Draconibacterium halophilum: one gene and its partner. The protein of the gene in region 1 binds, or shares a complex with, the protein of each later gene. Links are inferred from orthologs where the notes say so. Each region holds a gene or a part of one and is shown on either strand. Other genes may lie near its edges.

Evidence for each region. The genes of interacting proteins can lie anywhere in the genome.
Region 2: the proteins of gcvH (region 1) and G0Q07_RS03240 are in contact, whole or in part, in a crystal structure (PDB 3A7A), measured with the Escherichia coli proteins. The link is inferred for Draconibacterium halophilum from one-to-one orthologs.

Annotation. Positions count from the first base shown.
Region 1 is NZ_CP048409.1:150,106-155,779, forward strand. What follows is about bases 2,858-5,674. They hold gcvH (glycine cleavage system protein GcvH), read right to left. Parts: upstream 4,548-5,674; coding sequence 4,167-4,547; downstream 2,858-4,166. Other genes in these bases: G0Q07_RS00430 (adenosylcobalamin-dependent ribonucleoside-diphosphate reductase), read left to right, coding at 2,858-4,055; tsaE (tRNA (adenosine(37)-N6)-threonylcarbamoyltransferase complex ATPase subunit type 1 TsaE), read left to right, coding at 4,792-5,214; G0Q07_RS00445 (alanine dehydrogenase), read left to right, coding at 5,322-5,674. In the rest of the region: G0Q07_RS20115 (3-deoxy-D-manno-octulosonic acid transferase), read left to right, coding at 1-641; G0Q07_RS20120 (3-deoxy-D-manno-octulosonic acid transferase), read left to right, coding at 614-1,189; more of G0Q07_RS00430, read left to right, coding at 1,503-2,857. UniProt on the Escherichia coli protein: The glycine cleavage system catalyzes the degradation of glycine. The H protein shuttles the methylamine group of glycine from the P protein to the T protein.
Region 2 is NZ_CP048409.1:822,994-828,151, reverse strand. Bases 963-3,871 are described here. They hold G0Q07_RS03240 (lipoate--protein ligase), read right to left. Parts: upstream 2,937-3,871; coding sequence 1,989-2,936; downstream 963-1,988. Other genes in these bases: G0Q07_RS03230 (helix-turn-helix domain-containing protein), read left to right, coding at 3,658-3,871; G0Q07_RS03235 (hypothetical protein), read left to right, coding at 3,150-3,569; G0Q07_RS03245 (TrpB-like pyridoxal phosphate-dependent enzyme), read left to right, coding at 963-1,919. Outside these bases: more of G0Q07_RS03245, read left to right, coding at 543-962; more of G0Q07_RS03230, read left to right, coding at 3,872-4,656; G0Q07_RS03225 (carboxypeptidase-like regulatory domain-containing protein), read right to left, coding at 4,814-5,158. UniProt on the Escherichia coli protein: Catalyzes both the ATP-dependent activation of exogenously supplied lipoate to lipoyl-AMP and the transfer of the activated lipoyl onto the lipoyl domains of lipoate-dependent enzymes.

The sequences.
Region 1 (5,674 bases):
TTGCGGCTTTGTTTAACAAGAAGGCAAAACTGTTTGTTGCCGGGCGTAAAAACTGGAAAGCGCAGCTTCGTTCGGCTGTCGACAAAAATGCCTCGTACATTTGGTTTCATTGTGCTTCGCTGGGCGAATTTGAGCAGGGACGACCGGTACTGGAGGAAATAAAAAAACAGTATCCCAACTACAAGATAATACTAACTTTCTTTTCGCCATCGGGCTACGAAATCCGGAAAAACTATGAAGGTGCTGATATTGTTTCGTATTTACCAATGGATACCAAAACGAATGCACAGGATTTTATTCGTCTGGTTCGTCCCAAAAAAGTATTCTTTGTAAAGTACGAATTCTGGTACAACTACATTACGGAACTCAAAACACAGGAGATTCCATTGTATATTATCTCGGCTATTTTCAGAGAAACCCAGCAGTTTTTTAAATCTACCCCTGGGGAAAATGGTACAAAAAAATACTACACAGTTTCGAGCACATTTTTATACAGAACGAAACCTCAGCCAAACTTCTTGAACAGATCGGCATTAAACATTTCACCATTTCAGGCGATACCCGTTTCGATCGCGTGGCAGAAATTGCCCGAGGTGCAAAAAAATTTGAGATTGTGGAAAAGTTTAAGGGAGAAAACGTAACCCTTATTGCAGGAAGCACCTGGAAACCCGATGAAGAGCTGCTTGCAGCGTTTATTAACAACAACAGTAATGTGAAGTACATTATTGCTCCGCACGAGGTTGCACCCGCAAATATCAACAGAATTCAGGAATTGTTAAAAAAACGGGCGATTTGTTTCAGTAAAGCCGATATTTCCGATATCGATACCTACGATGTGTTAATAATTGATTCCATTGGTATTTTATCATCGTTATACCAGTACGGAAACATTGCATACATAGGCGGTGGCTTTGGTGTTGGGATTCACAATATTTTGGAAGCTGCCACTTTTAAGCTGCCTGTTTTATTTGGCCCCAATTACCTCAAATTTAAAGAAGCTGTTGATCTGGTAAACGAAAAAGGAGCATTCCCAATTCAAAATTTTTCGGAGCTGGAAGCTTTACTGAATAGGCTCCTTAACGACAAAAAGAGCCTGCAAAAAGCTTCAGAAATCTGTAAAAAATACATAGAAAATAATGTGGGCTCTACAAAAATTATCATAAATAAAGTTTTTAACAAAAAGGAATAAGCAGCACGCTTTTTGTTGGCAAAATATTCTTCGAAAAATTGAATTTTTACAAGTAATATTCTGTTAACAAAAATCTCCATCGTACAATACAAATTTTCAGTTTTGGTAAACTTTTTTCGACTATCAAACACCTATCCTCCTGTGCCACTGCCTCATAACAAATCAAAGTTGATAACTTTTAATTAATTAAGCCTCAAATAAATTCTAAATATTTGTTTTCTGTCCTATCTTGCATTACACAATTTGTTGTGATGGACATCTAAGAAATTCGAATATACATTCTTATAATATTTAATACACTTACAGGAAAAAAATGGCAGTAAACGAAGTATCCGTAAAAGCCCCGGCAGGCAAAAAAATTTACTCTCAGGATGAAGCAGTAAACGCCTCGCTCGAGTACTTCAGTGGAGACGATTTGGCAGCAAGAGTTTGGGTGAACAAGTACGCCCTTAAAGATTCGTTCGGAAATATTTTTGAGCTAACACCGGACGACATGCACCATCGACTTGCAAAAGAAATCGCACGCATTGAAGAACGCTACCCAAACCCTTTAACCGAAGACGAAATTTATGGCGTTTTAAAAGATTTCAAACATATTGTTCCACAAGGAGGACCAATGACCGGCATTGGAAACGACTATCAAATAGCGTCACTATCCAACTGTTTTGTTGTTGGCAACGATGGTGATTCCGATTCGTATGGTGGGATTATGAAAATTGACCAGGAACAGGTGCAATTGATGAAACGCCGCGGAGGAGTGGGTCATGACCTGTCACATATTCGTCCTAAAGGTTCGCCGGTAAAAAACTCGGCTTTAACATCAACCGGAATCGTTCCGTTCATGGAGCGCTACTCGAACTCAACACGCGAAGTTGCTCAGGACGGACGCCGTGGTGCACTTATGCTTTCCGTTTCGATAAAACACCCGGACTCGGAAAGTTTTATCGATGCTAAAATGGAACATGGCAAAGTAACCGGAGCCAACGTATCGGTAAAAATCCAGGATGATTTTATGCAGGCCGTTGAATCAGGAACACCTTATACGCAGCAATACCCAATCAATGGTAAAGCGCATTACACCAAAAGCACCGATGCAGGTAAAATTTGGAAAAAAATTGTAAAAAATGCCTGGAAATCGGCTGAGCCCGGAATTCTTTTCTGGGATACGATTATTAAAGAATCGGTGCCGGATTGTTATGCCGACCTCGGTTACCGCACAGTTTCTACCAATCCTTGTGGCGAAATCCCGTTGTGTCCTTACGATAGCTGCCGCTTATTAGCAATCAACTTATACTCATACGTAGAAAATCCATTCTCGAAAGATGCGAAGTTCAATTTCGAATTGTTCAAAGAACACATCCATTATGCACAGCGCATTATGGACGACATTATCGATCTTGAACTGGAAAAAATTGATGCCATTATAGAAAAGGTTGAAGATGATCCTGAAGCAGAAGATATTAAATTCACAGAAAAAAATCTTTGGGAAAGCATCCGTCGCAAAGCCGAAGAAGGCCGCCGTACCGGAATTGGTATTACTGCCGAAGGCGACATGCTGGCGGCATTAGGATTACGCTATGGTAGCGACAATGCAACTGACTTCTCAGAAGAAATTCATAAAACTATTGCCATTGAAGCTTACCGTTCATCGGTACACCTGGCAAAAGATCGTGGAGCTTTTTCTATTTACGATGCAGAGCGTGAAAAGAACAATCCGCTGATCAACCGTATTAAAGATGCAGATAATGGTCTTTACGAAAAAATGGTAAAATACGGCCGTAGAAATATTGCTTTGTTAACCATAGCACCAACCGGAACAACCAGTTTGATGACACAAACAACATCAGGCATCGAACCTGTTTTCCTTCCTGTGTACAAACGCCGCCGAAAAGTAAATCCAAACGACAAAAATGTTCGTGTTGATTTTATTGATGATATTGGCGATCACTGGGAAGAGTACATAGTTTTTCATCATCACTTTAAAACCTGGATGAAAGCGAATGGCTACGATACCACTCGCAAATACGCTCAGGAAGAATTGGATAAGTTGGTTATGGAGTCGCCCTATTACAAAGCTACATCAAACGATGTTGACTGGCTGAACAAAGTTCGGATGCAGGGAAAAATCCAGAAATGGGTAGACCACTCGATTTCGGTTACCATTAACCTGCCTGCCGATGTAAAAGAAGAGTTGGTTGGAGACTTGTATTTCCAAGCCTGGAAGAGCGGTTGTAAAGGAGTTACCGTTTATCGCGATGGCTCACGCTCGGGCGTTCTTATATCAAACGATGATAACAAGAAAAAAACAGAAGACGGCTCATTTCCGCTAAACCGTCCTGACAAGCTGGAAGCCGACGTTGTACGTTTCCAAAATAATAAGGAAAAGTGGATTGCTTTTATTGGATTAATGGATGGCAAACCTTACGAGATTTTCACTGGTTTGCACGACGACGAAGATGGAATTTTACTGCCTCGCTCGATAACCAAAGGTTATATTATTAAAAGCTGGGAAGGTGAAGATTCGCGTTACGATTTCCAATACATCAACAAACGTGGTTACAAAACCACTATTGAAGGTTTGTCGCACAAATTCAATCCGGTATTCTGGAATTATGCCAAATTAATTTCGGGAACCTTGCGCCACGGCATGCCCATTCATAAAATTGTTGAGCTGGTAACCAGTCTGCAATTGGATAACGAAACCATTAACTCGTGGAAAGCAGGAGTTGCACGTGCACTGAAGAAATACATTCCGGACGGAACAATTGCTGATGATGCAAAATGTGGCGAATGTGGATCTGACGATGTAGTATACCAGGAAGGCTGTTTGACCTGCCTGTCTTGTGGCTGCTCAAAATGCGGATAATAAATTCGAACAAACTATACAAAACCGGAATCGATATCGATTCCGGTTTTTTTTGCACAAAAAATGCCCCACCGAAAAACGATGAGGCATTTACATCTACTATAAAATCTCTTAAGCTTCTATCATTGCTTTGTAAGCATCGGCATCCATTAAACTATCTAGTTCTGATGCATCAGCCACTTTAATTTTAACCATCCACCCTTTTTCATAAGGATCTTTGTTTACCAATTCCGGATCGTCGGCCAAATCTTCGTTAAACTCAGTAACTTCTCCTCCAACCGGCATAAACAGATCAGAAACCGTTTTCACTGCCTCAACTGTTCCAAAAGTTTCGCCTTTGTCTAACGTTTCACCTTCCGTTTCAATTTCAACAAACACAACGTCGCCCAATTCTCCCTGAGCAAAATCAGTAACACCAACAACAGCCACATCTCCCTCAACACGTACCCATTCGTGGTCTTGCGTATATTTCAAATCAGCTGGAATATTCATATTTTTAGTTTTTAATTATTTAAATCGTATCGGATGAAACTTGCCTTTACATTTGTCTTTCTTTCAAATTCGCCTGGCGTACTTCACATTGAAAAATTATTCATGATTTTTGCCAAAATTAAAACATTTTACTGAAAAACATACCCCTTACGCCCATGCATTTACGTGATTTTTATCGCATTTTGTTTTCAGGGGTCTAAAATATGTGGTGCTTTTTGTATAATTGCAAAAATTGTTACAACAAATGTATTCAAAAAAGATCAATTCGCCCGAAGAGCTTAAAATTGCTGCAAAGGAGTTAATTACAGCATTTAGTGACGACCGTGTGTTTGCATTTTACGGAAAAATGGGGGCTGGCAAAACAACCTTCATCCAATCGATTTGCCGGGCACTGGGATCGGACGACAACGTTACCAGTCCTACTTTTGCGCTGATAAACGAATACAACACCGCCGATCTTGAATCCATTTTTCATTTCGACTTTTACCGGATAGCAGCTATTGAAGAAGCGTTCGACCTGGGTTACGAAGACTACATTTACAGCGGAAGTTACTGTCTGATTGAATGGCCGGAAATGATTGAACCGCTGCTTCCGGAGAAAATGGTTGAGGTAAAAATTGAAGTTCAGGAAGATGATACGCGCCTGATAACAGCGCAGGAAATTTAGTTTCTGAATACCACATTCTACTTCCGACTTATTTTTTTTTGAAAACTCCCCTTTTGCTTGTAAATTGGTGCTGTTGAATTCATCAGAATTATACATAAATTCCAACCATGGAAAAAGCAAAAGAAAAGGTATCGATACCAAAAACCATGCTTCTGCCCAAAGAGGAGATGTTGGAGGTAAAAAGCAAGGGCAGAAAAATGAAAATTGGCGTTCCTTCCGATTTATCCAAAGTTGAATACCGGGTCCCTTTATCGCCGCAAGCTGTTGATTTACTGGTTTCTTACGGCCATGAAATTTTAATTGAACGCGACGCCGGAAAATCAGCCAGCTACACCAATGAAGATTACCAAAAAGCCGGAGCTACTATTGTTGAAACAAAAGAAGAATCTTTTCAGTGCGACATTATTTTACGCATCGCACCTTTTGATTGCGATGAAATTGATGCCCTGCGCGGCAACCA
Region 2 (5,158 bases), 670 kb from region 1 along the record:
TCATGCTGAACTCGTTTCAGCATCTTTCACATTTAATTTCAAGCGATTTGAAAAAAAGACCCTGAAACAAGTTCAGGGTGACGTCCTGATTGTGATTATTTGCAGACATTCAAATCCAATAAAAACCCAATATCTCTGCACTCAGCAAGCGTTAAAGAATCTGAAATATTTTTTCAAAATAAAATATTAATTAGCTTTACGTACTGTTGATATAAATAGATGTACAAGAATAACATATACGGAAAAGAATGGCACTGGCGTAACGTGAAAATGGAAACACGAGATGCTGCTTATTTTTTTCTGCTATAAACTGAAAAGGGATTTGCTGCAAGCGTGTGGCAAATCCCTTTTTATTTTTTTGGGCTGATAAGGAAAAGGAATAGATTCCTCGCTTTGCTCGGAATGACATTTTACTTCGTGTTTTTGGGAGTTTAGCAGGCGGTTTGCCGCCTGCTAAACTCCTTCGCTCTATAAAAGCTTGTCACTCCGAACCTAGTGAGGAATCTAAAAAATGCATACATAAACCAATAAAATAACAGATTATGACACGTCAAAAAAAGATCTTTCTCGAAGAATCGGAGATGCCCAAACAATGGTATAACCTGGCTCCCGATCTGCCATCGCCATTAAACCCACCACTTGGCCCTGATGGAAATCCTGTAGGCCCGGAGATGCTGGCTCCGGTTTTTCCGATGAACCTGATTGAGCAGGAAGTTAGCCAAGAGCGCTGGATTGATATTCCTGAAGGAATTCGCGAGATTCTGGTACAGTGGCGACCAAGTCCGCTAATTCGTGCTTACGAACTGGAAGAAGCACTGGGAACTCCGGCAAAGATCTATTATAAAAACGAAGGTGTTTCGCCTGCCGGTAGTCATAAACCCAATACAGCTGTGGCGCAAGCCTGGTACAACAAAGAGTTTGGAATTAAAAAACTTACCACCGAAACCGGAGCCGGCCAGTGGGGATCGGCACTTTCTTATGCCTGTGCACAATTGGGCGGCATTGAATGCAAAGTTTTTATGGTTCGTGTCAGTTTCGATCAGAAACCTTTCCGTAAGATGATGATGGAAACCTGGGGCGGCAAGTGTATTGCAAGTCCAAGTACCGAAACACAAGCCGGACGTGATATTTTAGCACAGTTTCCTGATACACCGGGAAGTTTGGGAATTGCTATTTCAGAAGCCGTTGAAGCAGCTGTTACCGATCCTACCGGAGGTACTCGTTACTCGTTGGGTTCGGTGTTGAACCACGTAATGTTGCACCAAACTATAATTGGTTTGGAAGCCAAAAAACAGCTGGCAAAAGTGGGCATTAAAAACCCTGATGTAGTTATTGGCTGCTGTGGTGGAGGTAGTAACTTCGCCGGACTCTCGTTTCCGTTTATGTACGACAAAATTCATGGTGCCGACATCCAGATTATCGGAGCAGAACCATCGAGCTGCCCAACTTTAACAAAAGCACCCTTTATTTACGATAACGGCGATGTGGCACAAATGACTCCGCTTTTGGCGATGAACAGCCTGGGTCACAACTTTGTTCCCGCACCAATTCATGCAGGTGGTTTACGATACCACGGAATGGCGCCGCTGGTAAGTGCTGCCTTGCGAGATGGTTTAATGGATGCGGTAGCTGTTCACCAAAGCGAATGTTTCGAGGCCGGATTATTGTTTGCCAAAACTGAAGGTATTATTCCTGCGCCGGAAACAACACACGCCATTGCTGCTACCATCCGCGAGGCTAAAAAAGCCAAAGAAGAAGGAAAAGAGAAAACAATCCTGTTCAACTTTAGCGGTCATGGTTTGATGGACCTTGTTGGTTACAACAAATACATAGGTGGTGAATTGCACGATTACGAATATCCGGAATCGGAAATTGCAGCTAACCTGAAAAAACTTGAAGGATACCCATTACCAAAATAGGAAGATTGGAGAATTAGAATATTGGAATGGCGCACTGCAGTTTTGTGGTGCGCTTTTTCTTTACTCCTTTTAGAAAAAAGCATAAATCAACTCTTCGTTATCAGTTCCCATTAAATCGCGAATATCCTCATAGAAGTGTGGTTTCCCAAGCAACAAAGCAGATAATTCAGTAGCGTAAGGTTCAACAAAATAATTGCCATGTAGGTTGGCGTTTTCAATATGGCCCTTCTTCACTTCTAAATAGATTTCCAGTGTCCGTCCGTCAATTCCCGCCTTATTGGTAAAAGTGTATTTTGGCGAGTAGCCCCAACGCCAGTCCCAGGTTGTGAATTTTTCGTCAACCAGCTTTTTTATGGCTTCCTCATCATCTGCAGAAATCGTATAACTTTCAGCGCCATCCTTTTTCAATTGCACGTTAATCAGAAAATCTATAAATGCCTCAATATCCAGTTCGTTTTTCAGGAACGGAGCAATATTAGCCACTTTGCTTCGGTTCGACTGCACCGCTTTGCTTGTGTATTTCCCGGGGATAACTTTTATACTATTTCCCAGGTTTTCCAGATCGGAGTTAAACAACAAGGTACCATGATGCAAGACACGATTTTTAAAAACATGCTCTGCATTTCCCGATATCTTTAACCCTTTAATCAGCAAATCGTTTCTCCCGGATGTTGTGGCTTCAATATCCAGTTGGGCAAGTGCTTCCACAACGGGTTCCGTAAACTGTTTAAATGAAATCTCTGCCGGACTTTTAACATTTTTAATAAAGGCAAAATTTACATTTCCTGCATCGTGATAAACGGTTCCCCCACCCGAAATACGGCGTGCAACAGTTATATCGTTTTCGCGCACATAGCGGTAATTTACTTCGCCCAGCGCGTTTTGGTGTTTACCTACCACAACCGTTTTATCGCTTTGCCAAAGCATAAAAATATCATCATCGAAATTCTTTAACAGGTACTCTTCGGTAGCCAGGCAGTAGAAAGGATTGTTGTTTTTAAGTACGATACAAAGCATATTTAAATTTTTACATTTTGCGATTTACAAAATGTAAGTTACAAAATGGAACATTCTTTTGTATAAAATATTATTAACGGATGAAAACTACAAGAATTAAAGGTTCCTCATCATTTTTTCCAACTTTCTTCGTTCTTATTTCAAACCAAAAAAAATTAACTTAACAACTTGCTTCCTGTAGATTTGTTTCGTCAAATCATAAAATTAATTAAGATGAAAACAACACACGTATTTTTTGGAATTATTATTTTCCTTTTGTTCGTGGGACCAATCAATGCACAAACAATTCAGAACCAAGAGGGAGAGGCTCAGGAACTCACTTTGGTTAGAACAAATAATTCGATCAGATTAAATGGCAGCTCTGAAACCCGGGAACTTCAGGTTGAAGTGACGGAAGAAGGTTGTTATTTTAACTTAGACATTGATGCAAACGTTGAAAAAGGGAGTATTAAAATCGAAATATATGACCCCGTGGAAGGAAAAAGGGTGTTTTCTCAACCGGAACAACAAAGGATAAAGAAACTTCTGTTACGCTTAAAACAGATGATAAAGGTGCACAAAAGAAAGAATGTACTGAACGTGTTAGCGGAGAGATTATGCAACGAAATGCATTATCGGGTGTATGGACTATAAAAATTATACCTAATCATACGTTTGGGGTAGTAACATTTCGCAATCAACAATCTTCGAATACGCAAAATGAAAAATCAAAGAGTTCGAGATGATCAGCAAATGTAAACAGGTAAAATATTTCTATTTAATCATTACATTTTTATCCTTTGCTTCACTAAAATCAAATGCAGACCGTATTGAAGGGAAACTGAATGTTGATACTACCTGGAACCGGATTGTTTACCTTTCTTTGATCTCCGGTTTCGATCAATTAAACACCATGTCGAACCAAATGATTATTGATAGGGCTGAGATTGATAAGAATGGAAAGTTTTCGTTCATGACCACTTATCTTCCAGCTGATAATCGATTGTACCGTCTGCATCTTTCAAAAAAAGGAGATCCTCCGGCATCACTAATTATTGGTGGAAAAGATGAAAACCACATTTTCTTAATTGCCAATAGCGAGTCAGATATCTTCTTTAACTGCAAGCCTTCCGAGACCTTGTTTGGGAATGTGGATATTAAAAATTCTCCTGAAAGCCGGCAATTAACTGAAGTCGATAAAATAGCTTTGTTTTTTGACACCGTGAGTTTTAGCAGATCATTTTTAAAGCGTGAACTTGTAGAAAACGCGTTGTACGAAAAATTACGACAATTTGCTGATACCTGCAGCTTCCCTTTGGTGGCCCTCTATGCCATTTACAAGAGTAATTTCGAGTTTCATGTTGAAACTAATCCTGATTTCTACATCCGTTTTCTTGAAAAATGGGAAAAAGAACGATCTCCTTATTTCAATGAATTTAGAAAGAAAGTATATATAAAGCGAAACAGGAACTATTATCCTGCACTATTTGGAATTTCAGGGCTGCTACTCGGAGTTTTATCGATGAGTTTCATTTCAAGGCTATTAAAAAAACCATCAAAAAATGTACTTCAGGAACTAACCATTCAGGAGAGAAACATTTACACCATGCTTCAAAAAGGCAAATCAAACAAAGAAATATCCGATGAGTTGAGTATTAGCCTTAGTACTGTAAAATCTCATGTTAACAATATATTTTCAAAGCTTAAAGTAAAGTCGAGACGAGAAATACTAAATTCCTGACGGCATAAAAAAACCACCCGTCAACCGACGGATGGTTCATATATAGCATATTGCTAATTCACGGGTTTAACCTAACATTTTAATTCCCAAAAATTCTAAAACGTCAAAAACCGCCTCTGCTCTCAGAGGCGGATTCAATCTTAAGTTACTACAACCTTTAGTTAGAAGATTGCAGCTTTATTTTAATATCGTTCTTGTTAGCTTCAACATTTACAACTTCCGATTTTTTCTCGTAAGAAATATAAGTTGTAACCACCTTGTATTCTCCTGGTTTTACTCCTTCAAACGAGAAATTTCCATCAAAATCGGTGTAAGCTTTTTTGTCAGTTCCTTCCAGCTTTACTTCAACACCTACAAGCGACTCCCCTGATAATTCGTCGGCTATAGAACCTGAAATCATCATTGTTGCCTGGCTTTCGGTTTCAGTACTTTTCGATTTGTTATCGTCTTCTTTTGCATTTACCGCTAAAACTGAAATAACAAGTAATGCTGCTATTAATAC